Regions from separate parts of the Pantoea eucrina genome, predicted to be linked through region 2. Evidence: predicted binding sites of a transcription regulator. Region 2 holds the regulator's gene; each other region holds the start of a gene.
What was found. The regulator PurR, encoded in region 2, represses purine synthesis genes. The targets are predictions, from matches to a motif close to CANGCAAACGTTTGCNTG.

Region 1 (7,612 bases), 570 kb from region 2:
CATCAGGCGCTGAGCCAGCCCAGCTTGATGACAAACAGCAGCGAGAGGATCACCAGTGCGCTATTCACTTCACGGGCGCGGCCGCTCAGCAGCTTAACAACGGTCCAGGTAATGAAACCAAAGGCGATGCCGTTCGCAATTGAGTAGGTCAGCGGCATGGTCAGCGCCGTTACCGTTACCGGTGCCGCCGTCGTCACATCTTTCCAGTCGATTTCCGCCAGGCCCGATGCCATCAGCACGGCGACGAACAGCAGCGCCGGGGCGGTGGCCCAGACCGGTACGCTACCCGCCAGCGGCGAGAAGAACAGGCTCAGCAGAAACAGCACGGCCACCACAATGGCCGTCAGGCCGGTGCGTCCGCCGGCGCTGACGCCAGCCGCAGATTCCACATAGCTGGTGGTGGTTGAGGTACCGAGCAGTGAGCCAAACAGCGCAGCCGCGCTGTCAGCAATCAGTGCGCGCCCCATTTTTGGCACGTTGCCCTGCTCATCCGCCAGACCTGCGCGTTTGGTTACGCCCAGCAGGGTGCCGGTATTATCAAACACATCAACAAACAGAAAGGCAAAAATAACGCTTACCAGCCCCACATTAAAGGCGCCGGCAATATCGAGCTGCATAAAGGTAGGCGCGATTGAAGGCGGCGCGGAGAAGACGCCGCCAAACGGCGTCAGGCCGATGCCCATAGAGATAAAGGTCACCACCAGAATGCCAATCAGCACCGCGCCGGTCACGCGGCGCGCTTCCAGTACCACGATGATAAAAAAGCCGAGCAGCGCCAGCAGCGGCCCTGGTTTGGTCAGATCGCCCAGCCCGACCAGCGTCGCCGGGTTATCCACCACAATGCCGGCCCCTTCCAGCGCAATCAGCGCCAGGAACAGGCCGATACCGGCGGCGATGCCGGCGCGCAGCGGCAGCGGGATGCTGGCAATAATCCACTCGCGGATTTTAAAGATCGAGAGCGCAAAGAAGATCACCGCCGACAGAAACACCGCGCCCAGCGCAATCTGCCAGGTGTAGCCCATATGCAGCACCACGGTGTAGGTAAAGAACGCGTTCAGCCCCATGCCGGGTGCCAGCGCAATCGGATAGTTAGCAATCAGTCCCATCAGAATTGAGCCGATCGCCGCCGCCAGGCAGGTCGCCACAAACACCGCCCCTTTATCCATGCCGGTCGCGCCCAGAATAGAGGGGTTAACAAACAGGATATAGGCCATGGCGAGGAAAGTGGTGATCCCCGCCACGATCTCCGTGCGCACGGTGGTGTTGTGCGCTTTAAGCTTAAACAGTTTCTCTAACATCATTTTCTCTCATGAGCGGAGACGCAGCGGCTGCGCGTTCTCACTGGCCAAAGTGGTTAACAGCTGATCGTTGTTGCTGAAAGCGAGCCTGCCGGACGTGAGGTGCCCCCTCCGCTTTCCCCTGTCCTGATAGCAATTGCTGTGCCATCTCCTGCGCAATCGTTTACGTTTTCCGTTGCGCATCCGGTTAAGAAAAGTCTGAACCAGAAAGAGGCGCGATTATGGTGCATTGCCCCGCTGCTGCGCAATCGTTTTCCTTGCTGCCCTATAAAGCGCGATAATTTTGCGGTGCCGCACGCTTTCGCGTTCTGCCTGGCGATATCGCTCACGTTTCTGCTGCACGATTCAGCAGGCTAAAAACAGCAGGTTATAGTGCCTTTACTCTCTGCATGATAACGAGGCCGCGCCATGAAGCCCGCGATACTGATCGTTGACGATGATCGTGCCATCTGCGAACTGCTGCACGATGTCTTAAGTGAGCACGTTTCCGCCGTGTATCGCTGCCACCTCGGGCGCGATGTTCAGGCGCTGCTGACGCAGCATCCGGATATTTCGCTGGTGATGCTCGATATGATGCTGCCGGATACGAACGGGCTGCTGGTTCTGCAGCAGATCCAGCGTGAGCGGCCGGATGTGCTGGTGATCATGCTGACCGGAATGGGCTCGGAAGCGGAGATGGTGGTGGGCCTGGAAATGGGTGCCGATGACTATATCGCTAAACCCTTTAATCCGCGCGTGGTCGTGGCGCGCGCGCGCGCCGCACTGCGCCGCAGCGGCAGGCAGGATGAACCAGACGCTGTTATCCCTGCGGGCTGGCAGTTCAACGGCTGGCAGCTGGATGAGGTGCGCTGCCAGCTGCTGAATCCGCAGCGTGAAAGCGTACCGCTGACGCAGGGGGAATATACGCTGCTGCGCGCGCTGGTCGCACACGCCCGCAAAGTGTTAACCCGCGACCAGCTGCTGGAGCTGACGCACAGCGAAACGCTGGATGTCTTTGACCGTACTATCGACGTGCTGATCATGCGGCTGCGGCGCAAAATCGAAGCTAACCCGCATCAGCCAAACCTTATCCGCACCATTCGCGGCCTCGGCTATGTATTTTCAGCTGACGTGGTGCGTCCGGCAGCGCGCGTATCGCAGATCGCATGATCCATCCAGCGCTGCATCTCCGGCAGCGGCCGGATCCCATCCAGCGCGTTCGCCGCGCGCAGGTTAAAGCAGGCGCAGGTGTGCGCCAGCTGCAGCGTGGCTGACAGCGTAAAGCCCTCGTGGCTGGCGTACAGCACGCCGGCGCAGAAAGCGTCACCCGCTCCCACGCTGCCGACAATGTCGCTGGCATTCAGCCGCCACGCCGGCTGCCAGCACGCCTCACCGCCCCTTTCTGTCCCCCACGCCCCTTCCGGCGCGTGGATCACCACGCGCTGACGCACCCCCTGCTGCAGCAGCCACGCGCCCGCGGCAGCAAACGTCTCCGGCGATGCCAGCCCGGCGCCGTGCCGCAGCGGGATACCGGTCAGCGCCGCCGCCTCCAGCTCATTAATGATTAAATAGTCGAGCCAGCGCAGCGCCGGCAGCACCAGGCTGCGGTGATCGCCGGCGCGCGAGACCAGATCGAGCGAGGTCAGATAGCCGCGCTGCTGCATCTGCGCCAGCAGCCGCGCGCTGCGCGTGCCGAACTGCGCGTCGGGCCGGTCAAGCTGGTCGAGCAGCAGCAGATAGCCGAGGTGAAAAATGCGGTGCGGAGTAGTAAGGTCGCGGAAATGCGCCACATCAAGCAGCGCGCTGGCGCCGCGCGCGTGAAAAAAGGTGCGCTGACCATCCGGCGCGGTCATTACCTGCGTCATGGCAGTGGCCGCCGCGCGGGTGCGCGTTACGCCGCGGCAATCCACCCCCTCCTCGCGCAGTCGCTGCAGCAGATAGTCACCGTCCGCATCCTCGCCCGTGATACCGGCAGCCGCCAGCGGTAAACCTGACTGCATGCGCGCCAGCGTCAGGAGCACATTCGGCACCGCGCCGCCGCTGCAGCGCTCGCGCGCCACGATTTCGGTCAGCCAGCCCTGATCCGGCCAGTGCGTAATGCGCTGGACATGATCGACCAGCAGAGTACCGGCGGCCAGAATGCCGCTGCGTGCCGTCATCTCAGGCGCGTCCGCTGCTGCCGAAAATCTGCATCTGCTGCGCGACCACGCGGCTGATATTGCGCTCCACCGCCATAAGCAGCTCAGCAAAGCTGTCATAGCGGGCGTCGCGCTGATCCATCTGCGTTTCTATTGCGTCCAGCGCCGCCTGGGACATGCCGGTGTAGAAGTTGATTTTATGAATGCCGAGCGTAATGGCGCGGCGGAAATCGGCGTCGCTAATCCCTGAGCCGCCGTGCAGCACCAGCGGAATATCTGCCGCGCTGCGGATCGCTGCCAGCCGGTCAAAATCGAGGCGCGGTTCGCCTTTATATTTACCGTGTGCGTTACCGATCGCCACCGCCAGGCAGTCGATGCCGGTACTCTGCACAAAGTCAGCCGCCAGCGCCGGATCGGTAAATTTTGCGCTGTCCGCTTCACCGGTCAGCGCCCCGCCCTCGTCGCCTCCCACCGCGCCTAGCTCCGCTTCGACCGAGACGCCCACCGCATGACAGAGTTTTACGACCTCCTGCGTCTGACGCACATTCTCGTCATAGCTCAGCCCGGAGCCGTCAAACATCACCGAGGTAAAGCCCAGGCGCACCGCCTGCACCACCGCCTCGAAATGCAGACCATGATCGAGATTGAGCACCACCGGAATCGCGTGCCGCGCCGCCTCGCAGCGAATCGCCGCGACCAGGTGATCGAGGCTGACATACTTAAAGTGCACCTCTGCAAGGTTGATGATAAAGGGTGAACGCTGCTGCTCCGCTGCCTGAAACAGCGCGCGCAGAAAGTGGGTATCGAGGACGTTAAATGCGCCCAGCGCGTAGCCGTGCTGCTGCGCATGGGCCAGCCCCTGCGCCAGAGATATCAGTGCCATGAAGTGCTCCCGTCACGTGAGGGGTAATGGAGGCTGCGGCGGCCAGGCAACATACCTGCCGCCGCAGCCCTCTCCTGCAGGCAGGAAAGGGATGACGACCGGAAAATCTGCCGCGTTATTTCACTGTCCAGCCTTTGTAACTGCTCACGTTGTCGCGATCGATCATCGTCACCGGAATCAGCACCGGTTTGTCGGGAGCAGACTTGCCTTGCAGTATGTTGTAACCAATTTCCACCGCTTTCTCCGCCATCACCTGCGGGTCCTGCGCCGGGGTCGCCACAAACAGCGAGCCTTTACGCTTCAGCGCCTCTTCCCCGTCCGGTGAACCATCGACCCCTACAATAAAGAATTCGCTGCGCTGCGCCTGTTTGGCCGCCAGGTCGGCGCCGATTGCGGTCGGATCGTTGATAGCAAACACGGCGTCGATTTTCGGATTAGCGGAGAGCAGACCGGTCATCACCTCCAGCCCGCCTTCGCGGCTGCCTTTAGCGTTCTGGTTGTAAGAGAGCAGCTTAATATCGGGGTGCGTCTTCAGCTCGCTCATGCAGCCTTCGACACGGTTCTGCACCGCCGAAACCGGCGGTCCGTTGATGATCACCACGTTGCCCTTCGCCTTCAGCCGGTCAGAGATATATTTACACGCCATCGCGCCTGCCTGGGTGTTATCCGAGGTAATGGTGGCGTTAGCGCCATCTGCGGCCACGTCCACCGCCACCACGACGATGCCGGCGTCGCGCGCCCGCTTCACCGCTGGCGCAATGCCTTTGGAGTCGGCGGCGTTGAGAATGATCATATCGACTTTGGCGGCGATAAAGTTATCGATCTGTCCCACCTGCTGACCGAGATCGTAGCCGCTGGAGACCAGCGTCACGTTGACCTTGTCACCTGCCAGCTCGCGGGCTTTCAGCTCGGCACCTTTGGTGATCTGCACAAAGAACGGGTTGGCCAGATCGCCTACGGTCACCCCTATCGATTTCAGCTCTTTTGCCTGTACCAGCGGCGCGCTCAGCAGCGTGGCGGCCAGCAGTCCGGTTACAATCGGATTAAAACGCATAGTTGATGTTCTCCTGCTTTTTTTATTGTCAGCGGTCCGCGGGATCGCCACCTGGAAATGTTCTGCCGGCCTTCAGCTGACGTGATGACGGGTACGGTATTTATCGATTAACACGGCGACGATGATCACGCCGCCTTTGATCACCAGTTGCCAGAAGTAGGAGACGCCCATCAGCGTCATGCCGTTGTTGAGCGTGGCGATAATCAGTGCGCCAATCAGCGTGCCGGTGATGGTGCCGATACCGCCGACAAAGCTGGTGCCGCCGAGGATCACCGCAGCAATCGCATCCAGCTCATAGCCCACGCCAAGGTTGCCGTTGGCGCTGTAGAGTCGTGAGGCGCTCATCAGCCCCCCCAGCCCGGAGAGCAGGCCGCTCATGGCGTAGACAAAAATCAGCACCGCGCCGACTTTGATCCCGGTCAGACGGGCCGCCTGCATATTGCCGCCCACCGCATAGATATGGATGCCTAAAGTGGTACGGCGCAGAATGAACCAGCAGAGCGCGATAACCGCAAAGGCGATGATGATCAGCCACGGCACCGGCCCGAGATAGCCGTTGCCTATCCACTCAAAATTGATGCTGGAGTTAATGACCGTTGTGCCGTCAGCCAGCAGATAGGCGGCCCCGCGCAGGGCGGTATAGGTGCCAAGCGTGACGATAAACGGTGGCAGCCCGGCCCAGGCGACCAGGATGCCGTTGAACAGTCCCATGATCAGCCCGGCACCCAGTGCAGCAGGGATCGTCAGGTCGGCAAAGGCGGGATCGAGCGACACCACCATCGCGACCACTGCCGTGGTGCCGAGCATGGAGCCCACAGACAGATCGATACCGCCGGTCAGAATGACAAACGTCATCCCCGCCGCCAGCACGATATTGATAGAGGCCTGCCGGGTAATGTTCAGCAGGTTCGCCTCGGTGAAGAAGTTAGGTGCGATAAAGCCAAACACCGCCACAATCAGGATCAGAATCGGCAGGATCCCGATCGTCTGCAGCAGATCGCTCATTAACGCCCGTTTCAGCGTCGGGCTGGTTACGCGTGCGGTTTCGCTGGTCATTCCTTTCTCCTCAGGCTGTAACCGGCTGAGCGCCGGTGGCCAGTGTCATGATATTTTCCTGGCTGATGGCGTCACCGCTCAGCTCGCCGGCAATGGTGCCTTCACGCATGACGTAGACGCGATCGCTCATGCCCACCACCTCCGGCAGTTCGCTGGAGATCATCAGAATCGCCACGCCCTGCTGCGCCAGCTGATTCATCATGCGGTAAATTTCACTCTTCGCACCGACGTCCACACCGCGCGTCGGTTCGTCCAGAATCAGAATGCGCGGCGCAATAGATACCCAGCGGGAGATCAGCAGCTTCTGCTGGTTGCCGCCCGATAGCCCGCCCGCGCGAACCTGCGCATGCGGCACGCGAATATTGAGCGAGGCGATAGCGTCAGTGGCGATCTTCTGCCCCTTACGCCGGTTCAGCAGGCCGTAGCTGGCGTCGCGCTCCAGCGTCGCCATCACAATGTTTTCCCGGGCGGCCAGTTCCAGAAACAGCCCCTGCTCTTTGCGGTTTTCAGTGAGAAAGCCGATGCCGCGCGCGATCGCCTCGCGCGGGGAGCGGATGTGCACTTTTTCTCCGTCAATCCAGATTTCGCCGCCGGCGGGCTGCTGCACGCCAAATATCAGCTGCGCCAGCTCGCTGCGTCCGGCGCCCGCCAGGCTGCTGGGGTGAACCTTGTTGCGGTCAGTCAGGTGATTGACCGCCAGGCGGATAGCGCCAAACGGAATGTCGCGCGCTTTGTTAAACAGATCGCTGAGCGGACGCCCGACCATCATGCGCACCAGTTCGCTGGCGTTGAGCTGCTCACGCGTCAGGCTGCCGACATACTCACCGTCGCGCAGCACGCTGACGCGATCTGACAGCTCATACACTTCAGCCATGCGGTGACTGATGTAGATAATCGCCATGCCTTCGCTGCGCAGCCGCTTGATCAGCGCAAACAGCTGCTCTGTTTCCCGGCTGGAGAGCGCGGCGGTAGGTTCATCCATCACCAGAATGCGGCTGTTGCGGTGCAGCGCGCGGGCGATCTCCACCTGCTGCTGTTCGGCGATGCTCAGACGGCCGACCAGATCGGTGGCGCTGAAGCGCGCGCCAAGCCGCGCAATCACCTGCTGCGCCTCTTCCGCCATCTGCCGGCGTTTCACCAGCCCGCCGCGCGCAATCTCACTGCCGAGAAAAATGTTCTCTGCCACCGTGAGGTTGGGTGCCAG
Region 2 (7,612 bases):
GTCAGGCGAAAGCGCGGCAGAGTAAGAGAATGAAAAAGGCCGGCACAGCGCCGGCCTTTTAATTTATTCCGCTTCTTTGTGTTTCTCAGCGGTTTCTTTGATCAGCGGCTGAAGTTCACCGCGCTGGAACATCTCAACGATGATGTCGCAGCCGCCGACCAGCTCCCCATCCACCCACAGCTGCGGGAAGGTTGGCCAGTTAGCGTATTTTGGCAGTTCAGCACGGATATCAGGATTCTGCAGGATATCAACATACGCGAAGCGTTCGCCACAGGCAGAGAGCGCCTGAACAGCCTGAGCTGAGAAGCCGCAGCTTGGCAGTTTTGGCGATCCTTTCATATACAGCAGGATCGGGTTTTCTGCGATCTGGCGCTGAATTTTTTCAACAGTACTCATTTTTGCCTTCCTTAATTCTTCACTTCGTGTTTGTTTATTGTAGCGACTTCATCCCGCGACTGAAATCGGGAATTTGCCTCGCTGCGGCATGAATCGCCATGTTTGTTAAGTTTGCCGCCACGGGCGTATGACGAAGTGTGTATTAATACACGATTAGCAATAAATATGCTGCGTTAACCGCCTGAAACCGCTCATTTTTGCTGCACAGCCCTTGTGTTGATGGATTTAATAAAAAAGACCTTACCTTTTGTAAAAAAAGTGGATTAGAATCAATCCGGCGCTGATCGCTGATCAGAATTTTCTAATATTGCCGCGGTCTGCTTCTGCAGCCTGCCGAACCTGTAACCGGACTATGCGTTTACTGATTACGCTTTTCATACTGGCTTTTGCTCAGCTGTTTTTTAACGTGGCCGCTGCTTCACCGCACAAGCCGGTTAACGCCAGCCTGCAGAAAGCGGAGAAAAAGAGTGCGCGCGACGATGAGCGCCGCAAACGACGTCCGGTTAAAACCTCGGCTAAAAAAACACGCGTCACGCCCGTACAAAAAGTTAAATCGAAAAAAAGCCTGCACGCAGAACCGCCTGCGACTTCCCGTACCGCCCGTAAAAAAGCGCCCGCCCTCTCCGCCAGCAAAAAATATGGTCATCAGCGTACCAGCCGGAAAATAGCAGCCGCGGAAGAGAGTACCGATGCGCTGACCGGTATCAGGCTCAGCAAATCCCACCGTCTGCGCTACCAGAAGGCGCGTGAAACCGCCATGACTAAACTTATGGGCCAGCTGGGCAAACCTTATCAGTGGGGTGGCACCTCTCCGCTTACCGGATTCGATTGCAGTGGCCTGGTCTGGTACGCCTACAAAGATCTGGTCCGTTTCAAACTGCCGCGCACGGCCAACGAAATGTATCATCTGCGCGATGCCGCTCCCATCAAGCGCGAAATGCTGGAGAAAGGGGATCTGGTGTTTTTCCGCATCAATAATCGCGGTACAGCCGATCATGTTGGCGTTTATCTGGGTAACGGCAAATTTATTCAGTCGCCGCGTACCGGCAAGGATATTCAGATCAGCGCGCTGGGTGAAGATTACTGGCAGAAGCACTATGTTGGCGCACGCCGCATGATGACACCTAAAACCATTCGTTAGCGGTTGCGCAACACGCCGCGCGCGTTTTGGCCTGAACACATACCGGCTGCCGTAATCTAAATATTTTCGCCTGACCTCAGGTAAAAATCTCGTTTTATGCCCCTCACCTTGCTAGAATCGCCGCCTTTCGTTGCGCAACACCTTTTGCGCACGCTGCTGTCATTATCTGTTACGGTTAATTACTCGCCTTAAATCAGCCATTTTTATGCTGAAACCGGGCAGAAAACCCTGCGCAGACGCAAACGTTTAACACTATACTTATCATAAAGTTGCGATAGGTTTAAGAGGTCCATTTTCATGGCAACAATTAAAGATGTGGCAAAACGCGCTGGCGTATCAACGACCACGGTTTCGCACGTCATCAATAAAACGCGCTTTGTCGCTGAAGAGACGCGTAATGCCGTGTGGGAGGCGATTAAAGCGCTGCACTACTCTCCCAGCGCCGTGGCGCGCAGCCTGAAGGTTAATCACACGAAAACATTGGGTCTGCTGGCGACATCCAGCGAAGCCCCCTACTTTGCTGAAATCATTGAAGCGATTGAAAACCACTGCTTCGCTCAGGGCTATACGCTGATTCTGGGCAATGCGCACAATGACCTGCAAAAACAGCGCGCCTATCTGTCGATGATGGCGCAAAAGCGGGTAGATGGCCTGCTGGTGATGTGCTCTGAGTATCCGGACGATCTGCTTCAGATGCTGGAAGAGAATCGCAATATTCCGATGGTGGTCATGGACTGGGGCGCTTCCCGCGGGGATTTTACCGATACCGTGCAGGATAACGCCTTTCAGGGCGGCTATCTGGCCGGCCGTTACCTGATCGAGCGGGGTCATCGCGATATTGGCGCTATTCCGGGCCAGCTGGAGCGCAATACCGGCGGCGGACGGCACGCCGGCTTCCTGCAGGCGATGCAGGAAGCGGGGATCGCGGTGCGTGCGGAGTGGATCGTACAGGGCGATTTTGAGCCGGAGTCGGGTTATCAGGCGATGCAGCAGATCCTGAGCCAGAAGCAGCGGCCTACCGCTGTGTTCTGCGGCGGCGATATTATGGCAATGGGCGCCATCTGCGCCGCCGATGAGATGGGCCTGCGCGTACCGCAGGATATTTCGGTGATCGGCTATGATAATGTGCGCAACGCCCGCTACTTTACGCCGGCGCTGACGACGGTGCATCAGCCCAAAGCTCAGCTGGGTGAGAAAGCGCTGGAGATGCTGCTGGACCGCATTACCAGTAAACGTGAAGAGCCGCAAACAATTGAAGTTCAGCCCAGTCTGATTGAGCGTCGCTCCGTCGGGGATGGTCCGTTTCGCGACTATCGCCGCTAAGCGTGGCGCTCGCTGAGCCACTCATGGTTTAGCGTCTCAGCATCCCCCAGGTATTCCAGCAGCCAGATCAGCGCTGGCGACGCCCGCTGCTCGGCCCAGCTGACGCAGCAGGGACTCTCCGGAAAGGGCTGCGGTAATATCAGCTCCACCAGCGCGCCGCTATCCAGTAGCGGCCGCGCCAGATGTCCCGGGATCATCCCCACGCACAGGCCAGCCTGCAGGCAGTCGATTCCGGTTTCCCACTCCGGCACCACCAGCCGGCGCTGATTATCCAGCGTCCAGGTCATACGGCGCGGCAGCGCGCGCGACGTATCTTCCAGCACCAGCGACGGCCAGGCGCGCATCGCCTCTTCGTCAGGATGCGCGCTCTGCGCCAGTGGATGATCCGGACTGACCACGCAGCGCCAGTTAAGGGCGCCCATATCCTGAAAAGCAAAGCGTCCGCCAACCGGGATCGCCTGCGTGGCGCCGATGGCTACGTCAACCCGGCCATCGGCCAGCGCATCCCATACGCCGTTAAACACTTCATAGCTGATGATCAGCTCCATATCGGGAAAGTGGCGATAGAAATCTTTCACCAGCTGGCGCGTGCGCTGCGGCTTGACGATACAATCAACGGCAATAGTGAGCTGGCCGCGCCAGCCGTTGGCCAGCTGCTGACACTGGCGTCGCGTTGCCAGCATTTTTTTGATAACAGAGCGGCCTTCTCGCACAAAATGCTCGCCGGCCGGCGTCAGGACCACCTCCCGATGCTGGCGTTCAAACAGCTCCACGGCAAGCCAGCTCTCCAGCTGCCTGATGGTATAGCTGATAGCAGAAGGCACGCGGTGCAGCTCCTGCGCTGCCGCGCTGAAACTGCCGGTGCGGGCGACGGCATCCGCTACCTCAAGTGCATATTCAGACCACATATTTTTGCCTTCAAAAAATTTAACAGCACTCTGCAAATATTAGCGTTTCACAAAGCTGACTGCACCCTTTTACACTCCTTCGCGTTTCCCTGCCGAATGAGAAAAATAGTGATGTCATCTAAAGGATTTCTGCCCTATCTGGCGCTGCTGAGCATGCTCGGCTTTCTCGCCACGGATATGTATCTGCCCGCATTCAGCGACATGCAGCGTGATTTTGCCACCGCTCCGGGTGTTATCAGCGCCAGCCTGAGCCTGTTTCTGGCGGGCTTTGCCTGTGCGCAGGTGGGCTGGGGACTTCTCTCTGACCGCATTGGCCGCAAACCGGTTTTACTGGCGGGCCTCTCAATCTTTGCCCTGAGCTGTCTGGCCATGCTATGGGCCGACAACGTCTGGCTGATGCTGGCGCTGCGCTTTATTCAGGCTGTGGGCGTCTGTGCCGCCGCCGTGAGCTGGCAGGCGCTGGTTATCGATCGCTACCCTAAAGCGCAGGCCAATAAAGTGTTTGCCACTATCATGCCGCTGGTGGCGCTCTCTCCTGCTCTGGCTCCGCTGCTGGGTGCCTGGCTGATGAGTCATTTTCACTGGCGCACTATTTTCCTGGTGCTGACGCTGATTACCCTGGTGCTGCTGGCAGGTACCCTCAGACTTCGCTCGCCGCGTATCTCTCAGGCGGCGCGCGGCGATCAGCCTGGCTGGCTGACGCTGCTCGCTACCCGCGCCTACAGCGGCAACGTGCTGATTTACTCCGCCTGCTCTGCCAGCTTCTTTGCCTGGCTGACGGGTTCACCCTTTATTCTGGCGGCCGCGGGCTTAACCCCGGCCGATATCGGGCTCAGCTATGTACCGCAGACGATTGCCTTCCTTATTGGCGGTTTTGGCTGTCGTGCGCTGCTTAATCGCTTTCAGGGCGCGCAGCTGCTGCCCTGGCTGCTGCTGATTTACAGTCTGAGCATTATGAGCCTCTTTGCCGTTGCGCTGCTTCCCGCGCCGTCGCTTTTTGGCCTGCTGCTGCCTTTCTGCGGTATGGCGCTGGCAAACGGCGCTATCTATCCGATTGTGGTTGCCAGCGCGCTGGCGCCGTTCCCGCACGCCAGCGGTAAAGCTGCAGGTTTACAGAATCTGCTGCAGCTTGGCTTATGCTTCCTTGCCAGCCTGATTGTCTCGGCTGGTTTGCAGCAGGCGCTTTATCACACTACGCTGGTAATGGTAAGTACGGTGGTGCTCGCCTGGATGGGCTTCGTCTGGCAGCGCGCAACGGCTAAATCAGCCGATATCGCCCATCCCTGCGAAGACAACGCATAAGCCGGTCTGGTGCTATTTTGCCAGAGAGCGATCCGCCCGCATTCGCGCCGCGGGTCGCTATCTCTTCTGACATTCATAACAATAACAGCGCTCCCGGTCTTTCCGGGACAGCATCTGCGTGCGGCCAGGCCGCTGCGCATTGCGTGAGTCCGGACTATTCATACCTCTGTTAATGTGGTTTAGCTGCGCACGGCACCACCCTGCGTTCTTTCACAGACCTGATGCAGATCCTTCTGTTTCCCAGGTCATATTTACAAAGTGATGGAGAAGCTATGAGTTCATCATGTGCAGAAGCAGTCACTCCCGAAGAGAATCCGTGGTTTCGTATTGCCCGGAAGTTACTTGAACAGGCAGATATTCGCGTTAATGGTTCACGACCGTGGGATATTCAGGTTCATCATGCTGACTTTTTTAAGCGCGTGATGCAGGAAGGCTCACTGGGTCTGGGCGAAAGTTACATGGATGGGTGGTGGACGTGTGAACGACTGGATATGTTTTTTCATCGCGCGCTCAGACATCATCTCGATCATCAGCTGCCGCACCACTTTAAGGATACGCTGCGTATCGCTGCTGCCCGGCTGACCAATCTGCAATCAAAAAAGCGCGCCTGGCAGGTCGGCAGAGCGCACTACGATTTGGGTAATGACCTGTTCAGCCTGATGCTGGACCCGTTTATGCAGTACTCCTGCGGCTACTGGCCTCATGCGCAAACGCTGGAAGCGGCGCAGGAAGCCAAGCTGGATCTGATCTGCCGCAAACTGCAGCTTGAACCCGGCATGTCTCTGCTGGATATCGGCTGCGGCTGGGGCGGGCTGGCGGAGTTTGCTGCCCGCCGCTACGGTGTCAGCGTATATGGCGTCACTATCTCCCAGGAGCAGCAAAAGATGGCACAGCAGCGCTGCGCCGGACTGGACGTCACGATACTGCTGCAGGATTATCGCGACCTTGAGCAGCAGTTTGACCGCATCGTTTCCGTCGGGATGTTTGAGCACGTTGGCCCGAAAAATTATGCGACCTACTTCAGGGTGGTTAACCGCAACCTGAAACCCGGCGGCCTCTTTCTGCTGCACACCATCGGGGCGGTAAGAACCGATATGCGGGTAGATCCGTGGATCGATAAATATATTTTCCCGAACGGCTGCCTGCCCTCTGTGCGACAGATAGCGGACGCCAGCGAGCCTTATTTTATTATGGAAGACTGGCACAACTTCGGGACCGATTATGACACCACGCTTATGGCGTGGCATACGCGTTTCCTGGCGGCGTGGCCGCAGCTCTCTGCCCGCTATGATGAGCGTTTTAAGCGTATGTTCAGCTACTATCTCAATGCGTGTGCAGGTGCCTTTCGCGCCCGGGATATTCAGCTGTGGCAGGTGATGTTCAGTCGCGGCTATGAAGGCGGGCTGCGCGTTGCGCGCTAGGTTAAAAAGGCGCGCTGCGCGCCTTTACTGAAGTTTATTCTGCCGGTCCGGCCGGCGCTGTTGCTGCGGCAATCAGGGCGGCTTCACGCTGCGCCATAACGCGCTCAACGGTATCCACAATCGCCTGCGTTTGCGGATCGATTTCGATATTGACCTTATGCCCCAGCTTTTTGCTTCCCAGCGTGGTGCGCTCCAGCGTTTCCGGGATCAGGTGGACGCAGAATTTGGTTTTGGTCACATCGCCGACCGTCAGGCTGATGCCATCAATACCGATATAGCCTTTGCGCAGAATATATTTTATCTGTTCTGCATCCTGCAGTCTGAACCAGACTTCGCGGTTATTTTCCGACTGAATAATTTTGCAGATTTCAGCGGTGGTCATAATATGACCCGACATCAGGTGTCCGCCAATTTCATCGCTGAATTTAGCCGCACGCTCAATATTGACTCTGTCACCCACCTGCAGCGCACCCAGATTGGTAATGCGCAGCGTCTCTTTAATCAGGTCAAAGCTGACCCGATCCTCTTCGATGGCCGTTACGGTCAGGCAGCAGCCGTTGTGCGCTACAGACGCCCCCAGCTCCAGCCCTGGCAGCAGGGCTGCATCAAGACGTACAGTATGAGTGCGAAACAGCTCTTTCTCTTCAATGGCGACAATTTCCGCCACGCCCTGCACAATACCCGTAAACATAACTATCCTCTCCACGCGTTTGTCTTAGCTTATCACAGCCTGCCAGCACAACTTAATTTGCGCATGCGCAATGGTTGCATAAAAGGCAAATAAATTTGTTATCATTATTTGTTCCGCGTGCGGGCTCTGGCTGCATTGAGCGCGCATTCGCCGGGAATAGTCTCTCTTTCTCTTAATCAAACAGGTGATACGTGCAGAAGTATTTAACAGAAGCGCGTCAGCTGCTGGCCCTCGCAATCCCGGTGATCCTCGCTCAGGTAGCCCAGACTGCGATGGGATTTGTAGATACCGTTATGGCCGGTGCGGTAAGCGCCACGGATATGGCCGCCGTTGCTGTTGGCACCTCTATCTGGCTTCCCGCCATTCTTTTTGGTCACGGTCTGCTACTGGCACTGACGCCAGCCGTTGCGCAACTCAACGGGTCCGGACG
Region 3 (7,612 bases), 1.5 Mb from region 2:
GCCAGCGATAGCGCAATAATCATGATAGCGCGGCGGTTAAGCGGCTCGCGGGATACAATGCGCACGCCGGAAGCGGCAATGGTGCCGAACATCACGATAGTGGCCCCGCCCAGCACCGGTTCCGGAATATGCTGAACAAAGCCGCTGACCGCCGGAAACAGCCCGAGAACCACCAGCATCAGCGCCACCACAAAGCCTACATAGCGGCTGGCCACGCCGGTCAGCTGGATCACGCCGTTGTTCTGACCAAAACAGGAGTTGGGGAAGGTGTTAAACAGGGCAGAGACGCAGGAGTTCAGGCCGTTTGCCAGTACGCCCCCTTTCAGGCGCTTCATATAGAGCGGGCCGCTGACCGGCTGTTCTGAAACGTCAGAGGTGGCGGTGATATCACCGATGGTTTCCAGCGAAGTAACCATAAAGACCAGCATCAGCGGGATCAGCAGATTCCAGTCAAAACCCAGCCCGTAATAGAGCGGTGAAGGCACAGCCAGCAGCGGCTGCTCTACCGGTGCCGCGCTCTCCGGCAGCATATCCAGTCCCCACGCCAGTGCATAACCCACCGCCATCGCGATCACCAGCGATGCCACACGCAGATAGGGGTTGCGCTGACGGTTAAGCAGAATAATCACCAGCAGTACGGCACCTGCCAGCAGCAGATTTCCAGGCGCGCCAAAGCTGTGATCGTTCATAGCAGCAAAGCCGCCGCCAATTGAGGTCAGCCCGACCTGAATCAGTGAGAGACCGATAATCATCACTACGATGCCCGACACCAGCGGCGTAATAATCCGGCGTGCAAGATGCAGCACGCGCGACAGCAGCATTTCGGTACAGGAGGCGACCATCAGCGTGCCAAACAGCGCTGCCATCATGGTGGGCACATCCGCGCCACCATTCTTCAGCGCCATACCGCCCATAATCAGCGGCGTAACAAAGTTAAAGCTGGTCCCTTGAATCGACAGCAGCCCGGAGCCCACCGGTCCCCAGGTTTTGATCTGCAGCAGCGACGCTACGCCGGAGGCAAACAGCGACATACTGATGATGTGCTGCGTATCCTGTGCCGGCAGCCCCAGCGCCTGGCAGATCAGCAGTGCCGGGGTGATCACGGCGACAAACATCGCCAGCAGGTGCTGACAGGCGGCAAACAGCGTCTGCGGCAGCGGCGGGCGATCCTCAAGACGATAAATCAGTTCGCTTTTTGTCGTGGCAGACGCACTGGCGGGCGAAAGGGGTTCGGCACGATTAACAGACATGACAGGCTCTCAGTAACAGCAAAGTGGCGATTTTAAACGGTTACCCGCTGAAAGCAATCGTTTGCATAGCTGCGGCTGATTACCGGCTGGACAATTTTTCAGCGGGCGCGCAGGGCGCGCCCGAAACCGGCCTCTATGCGTGGCTGTAGCGTTCAGTTTCCGGCAGCCAGCGCTCAATCAGCGCCTGTGCCTGTTCGGGGTAATATTGATGGATATGGCGCGCCACGCGCTGCACTTCGGGGATCATGGCCTGATCGCGCAGCAGGTCAGCGACCCTGAATTCAGCGTTGCCGGTCTGCCGCGTGCCCAGCAGCTCGCCGGGGCCGCGAATTTCAAGATCGTGCTGCGCAATCACAAAGCCGTCGTTGCTGTCGCGCAGTACCTGCAGGCGACGCTGAGCGGTTTTGCTCAGCGGGGCTTTATAAAGCAGCACGCAGTGTGAGGCGACAGCGCCGCGTCCGACGCGTCCACGCAGCTGATGCAGCTGTGCCAGACCGAGCCGCTCCGGGTTTTCGATGATCATCAGGCTGGCGTTAGGGACATCCACGCCAACCTCAATAACGGTAGTGGCGATAAGCAGCTGGATCTCGTTCGCTTTGAACGCGGCCATTACCGCCTGCTTCTCTGCGGGCTTCATCCGACCGTGCACCAGGCCGGTGCGCAGATCGGGTAATGCCACGCTCAGCTCCTGCCAGGTCGCTTCAGCGGCCTGCGCTTCCAGCACGTCCGATTCATCAATCAGGGTGCAGACCCAGTAGGCCTGACGTCCCTCCAGGCAGGCGCTTTTTACGCGTTCAATAATCTCGCTGCGGCGCGTGTCCGGAATGGCAACCGTTGTGACCGGCGTGCGGCCCGGCGGCAGCTCATCGATTGTCGAGGTGTCGAGATCGGCGTAGGCGGTCATCGCCAGCGTGCGCGGAATGGGTGTCGCGGTCATAATGAGCTGATGCGGATGAAAACCCTGCTCTTCGCCTTTTTCCCACAGCGCCAGCCGCTGATGCACACCAAAGCGGTGCTGCTCATCAATAATCACCAGCGCCATGCCGCTGAACTTCACCTGCTCCTGAAACAGCGCGTGCGTGCCCACCACCATCGCCACCTGACCACTGGCGATCGCCGCCTGCTGCGCTTCGCGCGCTTTGCCTTTCTGCTTGCCGGCGAGCCAGCCAACCTCGATGCCGAGCGGCGCAAACCACTGACGGAAATTTGCAGCGTGCTGCTCGGCCAGCAGTTCAGTCGGCGCCATCAGCGCCACCTGTTTGCCGTGGGCAATGACGTTCAGCGCTGCCAGAGCCGCCACCAGCGTTTTACCGGAGCCGACATCGCCCTGTACCAGGCGCAGCATCGGATAGTCATTAGCCAGATCGCGCTCAATCTCTTTTACCACGCGCTGCTGCGCGCCGGTCGGAGAGAAAGGCAGCGCGGCCAGCAGCCTGTCCACCAGCGTATGGCAGGGGGTCAGCGGCAGCGCATGATGACGCTGTGCGCCCGCGCGCACGGCCAGCATGCTGAGATTATGCGCCAGCAGCTCTTCAAGAATTAATCGCTTCTGTGCCGGATGGCGGCCGGTTTCCAGTTCGCTGAGCCGGAGATCGGGCGGCGGCCGGTGCAGCGTGCGCAGCGCATCAGGCAAGCTGATCAGCCCGCCGCTCAGCTCTGACGGCAGCAGCTCAGCGATCGCACAGCTCTCCAGGAGAGTCAGCGCCTGGTCGGTAAGATTGCGCAGCGTGGCCTGACGTATCCCCTCCGTGGTGGGATAGACCGGCGTCAGGGTTTCCTGCAGCTCAACGCCGCCCTGCTCACCCTGAACGCGGTATTCAGGATGGATAATTTCGGCGCCGCGCTGTCCGCGCTTGATCTCACCATAAGCGGTGACGCGGCGACCCGGCGCCAGGCTGTTTTTCATGCCGGCGGTGAAGTTAAAAAAGCGCAGAGTGGCAATCCCGCTGCCGTCACCAATCTGGCATACCAGCATGCGGCGGCGACCAAAGGTGACTTCGCTGTTCAGCACTTCGCCTTCGATGGTGGCCCAGATACCAGGCAGCAGATCGTTAATTTTGTAGAGCTGGGTGCGATCTTCATAGCGCAGGGGCAGGTGCAGCAGCAGATCCTGGATAGTAAACAGGCCGAGTCTGGCCAGCTTAGCGGCCTGGCTGGCGCCGACGCCGGTCAGGGTACTGAGCGGTATGGCATCCAGCAGCCGGCCTTTCATTTCCGACCCGTGGCTTGCATGGCGGACCACCAGCTGGCATCAGCATCGATGCCACCCTGCATGTTGATCTGCGGATAGGGCAGGCCTTTCTGCTTCGCCACGCGGGCGAGAACCGGATAGCCGCCTTCAAACAGCAGACGCTGCTGCTCTTCTTCATCCAGCAGGCTGTGCTTACGCTGATACATGCCGGCATTCTGTCGCTGGCGCTGTGCTTCATACAGAATCAGCGCCGAGGCCACAGAGACATTCAGCGACTGCACCATACCCACCATCGGAATAATAATATCCTGGTCAGCCAGCGCCAGCGCGTCGGCGGTGATGCCGGTTTTTTCCTGACCCATCAGAATGCAGGTCGGGCGGGTGTAATCGATAGCGCGAAAGTCGACCGCCTTGTCTGAAAGATGGGTGGCGAGCACCTGCATGCCGCGATCTTTCAGATGGCGTACCGCTTCCGTAATGTGCGTATGGGTTTTAACTTTTACCCAGCTGTTGCTGCCTGCGGAGGCCGAAACCATCGTGCGCATCCGCACGCTGGGCCAGACGGCGTGAACCTCATGAATGCCCACTGCGTCTGCCGTGCGGATCACCGCAGAGACATTGTGCGGCTTGTGCACCTGCTCCATGCAGACGGTGAGATCGTGCTGACGCAGCGCCAGCATTTCCTGAATTCGGGCAAAACGTTGAGCATTCATGCATTAATTACGGTTACGGTGGACTTTAATCACATCCGGCATCACGCGAATTTTGCGCATGATGTTTGCCAGATGGACGCGGTCGTTAGCAGTCAGACGGATAAAGGCGCTGTAGACGCGGCCATCGCGCTCTTCGGTATTCAGGCTCTGAATATTCGATCCCGCCGTGTTAATGGCGGCGGTCAGGTTCGCCAGCGCACCCTGGTGGTTAAACATATCCACCTTAATCTCCGCCACGAATTCCTGATCGGTTACCTTATCCCACTCTACAGCCATAAACTTCTCGGGCTCTTTCTGGTAGCCACGGATATTACGGCACGATTCATGGTGTACGACCAGACCCTTGCCAGGGCTGACGTGTGCGACAATCGGGTCGCCGGGAATAGGACGGCAGCACTTGGCGAAAGTGATCAGTACGCCATCCGCGCCTTTAATCGGCAGTTTTTTGCTGCGCTTGCTGCTCTGCGCCGCATCCGCAGCGGACTGCAGCAGGTTTTTCGCTACGACCACGCTCATGGCGTTGCCCAGACCAATTTCAGCCAGCAGATCGTCCATGCTGGCGAGCTTCATACGCTCCAGCTCCAGCTGCACGTTTTCTGCCGGTATCTCAGCCAGCTTTTTACTGCCGCCCAGCGCATGGCTCAGCAGACGACGCCCGAGGTTAACGGAATCTTCACGCTTGAGGTTTTTCAGCAGCTGACGGATCTTGGCGCGCGCTTTTGAGCTGACCACAAAGTTGAGCCAGGCAGCGTTCGGGCGTGCGCCAGGCGCGGTGATAATCTCGATTGTCTGTCCGCTGGTCAGCGGCTGTGACAGCGGATAGGGCTGGCGATCGACGCGCGCGCCGACACAGGCGTGGCCAATGTCGGTATGTACCGCGTAGGCGAAATCGACCGGCGTCGCACCAGCAGGCAGCTCAACGATGCGGCCTTCCGGCGTAAATACGTAGATCTCATCCGGAAACAGATCGGATTTAACACTTTCGATAAATTCAAACGAGCTGCCGGCGCTTTGCTGCAGCTCCAGCAGGCTCTGGAGCCATCGCTGAGCGCGGATCTGTGCGGTCGTGCCGCTTTCGCCCGCTTCTTTATAGGCCCAGTGGGCTGCCACCCCCATCTCTGCCATTTGATCCATATCTTCGGTACGGATCTGCACTTCAACCGGCACGCCGTGCGGGCCAATCATGGAAGTGTGCAGGGATTGATAGCCGTTAGCTTTGGGAATAGCGATATAATCTTTGACGCGGCCGGGACGCGGCTTATACAGGCTGTGCATCTGACCCAGCACGCGATAGCAGGTGTCGAGATCTTTCACCACCACGCGGAATGCGTAGATATCCATGATCGAGTGAAAACGCTGCTCTTTGAGGTGCATTTTGCGGTAGATCGAGTAAAGATGCTTTTCGCGTCCGCTGACGCGGCAGGGAATGCCCGCCTCCAGCAGACGCCCGTCAATTTCTGACAGGATCTTCTGAATCATCTCTTTACGATTACCGCGCGCCGCTTTGACCACCTCTTTGATCACCCGAAAACGATTAGGGTAGAGCGCTTCAAATCCCAGCTCTTCCAGCTCTGTTTTCAGATGATGAATACCAAGACGGTGCGCCAGCGGGCTGTAAATCTCCAGCGTCTCCAGCGCAATGCGGCGTTTTTTATCCGGACGCAGGGCGCCCAGCGTGCGCATATTGTGCGTACGGTCAGCCAGCTTGATCAGAATGACGCGGATATCCTGCACCATCGCCATGATCATTTTGCGGAAGTTTTCAGCCTGCGCTTCTTTCTTGTCGCGGAACTTCAGCTTGTCGAGCTTGGATACGCCTTCCACCAGTTCAGCCACGCTCTTGCCAAACAGCTGTTCCATGTCCTGATAGGTGGCAGGTGTATCTTCGATCACATCATGAAGCAGCGCGGCCATCAGCGTTTCATGGTCGAGTTTCATCTCGGCCAGAATGCAGGCCACGGCAACAGGATGGGTGATGTAGGGCTCACCGCTGGAGCGAGTCTGTCCCTCGTGAGCATCACGTGCGACAAGGTAGGCTTGCTTGAGGCGCTTGATTTGCTCCTCAGGCAAGTATTTTTCAATCAGCTGATTGAGGCTTTCAAACAGATACAAGGTTGACCTGCAGAGTGCGGTTAACGACGACCTTCAGCGATAGCGGTAACGGCTTGCAACTCAGCGGCTTCCTGCTCTTGCTGTTCCTGACGATCACGCACATCCAGAATCTGGTTGGTGATCAGGCCTTCTTCGATTTCGCGCAGGGCGATAACGGTGGCTTTATCGTTCTCTTCCGGAACCAGCGGGTCTTTGCCGCCTACCTGCATCTGACGTGCACGACGTGCAGCGACCAACACCAGGTCAAAACGGTTACCAATTTTCTCTACTGCGTCCTGAACGGTTACGCGTGCCATAGGTGTGCTACTCCACAGATGATGAAGAAATGACTGGGCATAATACTGAAACTGAATTCAGACTGCCAATAGTTTGCTGATTAAAGCATCATGACGCGCTTTCTGGCGTCCCATACGCAGACGTTCTGCGCGAATAATGGTTTTCAGATCGGACAGCGCCAGATCGAAATCATCATTAACAATCAGGTAATCGTATTCAGCATAGTGGCTCATTTCCGCCACGGCCTGCGCCATGCGGCGGGCGATAACCTCTTCGCTATCCTGACCACGGCCGCGCAGGCGGCGATCCAGCTCTTCGGTTGACGGCGGCAGGACAAAAATACTGCGTGCTGCAGGCATTCTGCTGCGGATCTGCTGCGCGCCCTGCCAGTCGATATCCAGAAAGACATCCACGCCGGTGGCCAGAACCTGCTCAATCGCGGCACGGGATGTACCGTAATAGTTGCCAAACACTTCGGCATGCTCGAGGAACGCATCCTCAGCAATCATGCTTTTGAATTCAGTTTTGGAAACAAAAAAGTAGTGCTCACCATGCGCTTCGCCAGGCCGCATGTCGCGGGTGGTATGCGATACCGACACCTGCGTGTCGTAGAGCGGTTGTGTCTTTAACAGCGCCTGAATCAGGCTGGATTTACCCGCGCCGCTGGGGGCGGAAACAATATAAAGCGTGCCTTGAGCCATGGTTATCTTGAATTGAGTAAAGAGCGGAGTCGATTTCCTGCACAGTATACACGGGTTAGGGCCGCCACGCAGCGTTTGCCGTGCAGGTAAGGCAATTCTTTTCTGCGAACAGGCGCAAACCGCGCGGTAACAGAGAGTAAAACGTCAGATTTGTGCGCGAGCGCGATTCCACACTCTGCGCAGGCTACTGGCTATGAGCCACCACCGTACGCTTCAATCAGCAAAAAAGGAGAGCGGCAATGAAACGATGGCTGTGGTTAGGTCTCTGCCTGCTGAATGCAGAAAGCCGGGGAAAAGCGCTGTGTCCTGTCTGGTCGCCGGTGCGGGCGCAGCAGGAGATAACGCGCCTGCAGGAGCAGTTGCGTCACT

Region 1: a site for PurR is predicted at 1,540-1,557, ahead of LAC65_RS09620 (NCS2 family permease). Genes of this name have one in related genera too.
Region 3: a site for PurR is predicted at 1,301-1,318, ahead of LAC65_RS15770 (nucleobase:cation symporter-2 family protein). Genes of this name have one in related genera too.

The regions. Positions count from the first base shown of each region.
Region 1 is NZ_CP083448.1:2,027,743-2,035,354, forward strand. It holds gene LAC65_RS09620 (NCS2 family permease) at 3-1,301, opposite strand; gene LAC65_RS09625 (winged helix-turn-helix domain-containing protein) at 1,707-2,447, shown strand; gene LAC65_RS09630 (carbohydrate kinase family protein) at 2,390-3,436, opposite strand; gene LAC65_RS09635 (ketose 1,6-bisphosphate aldolase) at 3,438-4,298, opposite strand; gene LAC65_RS09640 (ABC transporter substrate-binding protein) at 4,414-5,352, opposite strand; gene LAC65_RS09645 (ABC transporter permease subunit) at 5,425-6,408, opposite strand; gene LAC65_RS09650 (sugar ABC transporter ATP-binding protein) at 6,419-7,612, opposite strand, start outside.
Region 2 is NZ_CP083448.1:1,459,164-1,466,775, reverse strand. It holds gene rnt (ribonuclease T) at 1-25, shown strand, start outside; gene LAC65_RS06905 (Grx4 family monothiol glutaredoxin) at 64-396, opposite strand; gene LAC65_RS06900 (C40 family peptidase) at 749-1,537, shown strand; gene purR (HTH-type transcriptional repressor PurR) at 1,835-2,860, shown strand; gene punR (DNA-binding transcriptional activator PunR) at 2,857-3,768, opposite strand; gene punC (purine nucleoside transporter PunC) at 3,877-5,070, shown strand; gene cfa (cyclopropane fatty acyl phospholipid synthase) at 5,343-6,491, shown strand; gene LAC65_RS06875 (riboflavin synthase) at 6,526-7,182, opposite strand; gene LAC65_RS06870 (MATE family efflux transporter) at 7,374-7,612, shown strand, end outside.
Region 3 is NZ_CP083448.1:3,305,319-3,312,930, reverse strand. It holds gene LAC65_RS15770 (nucleobase:cation symporter-2 family protein) at 1-1,250, opposite strand, end outside; gene recG (ATP-dependent DNA helicase RecG) at 1,384-3,462, opposite strand; gene trmH (tRNA (guanosine(18)-2'-O)-methyltransferase TrmH) at 3,459-4,154, opposite strand; gene spoT (bifunctional GTP diphosphokinase/guanosine-3',5'-bis pyrophosphate 3'-pyrophosphohydrolase) at 4,158-6,266, opposite strand; gene rpoZ (DNA-directed RNA polymerase subunit omega) at 6,287-6,562, opposite strand; gene gmk (guanylate kinase) at 6,620-7,243, opposite strand; partial or broken gene ligB (NAD-dependent DNA ligase LigB) at 7,483-7,612, shown strand, end outside.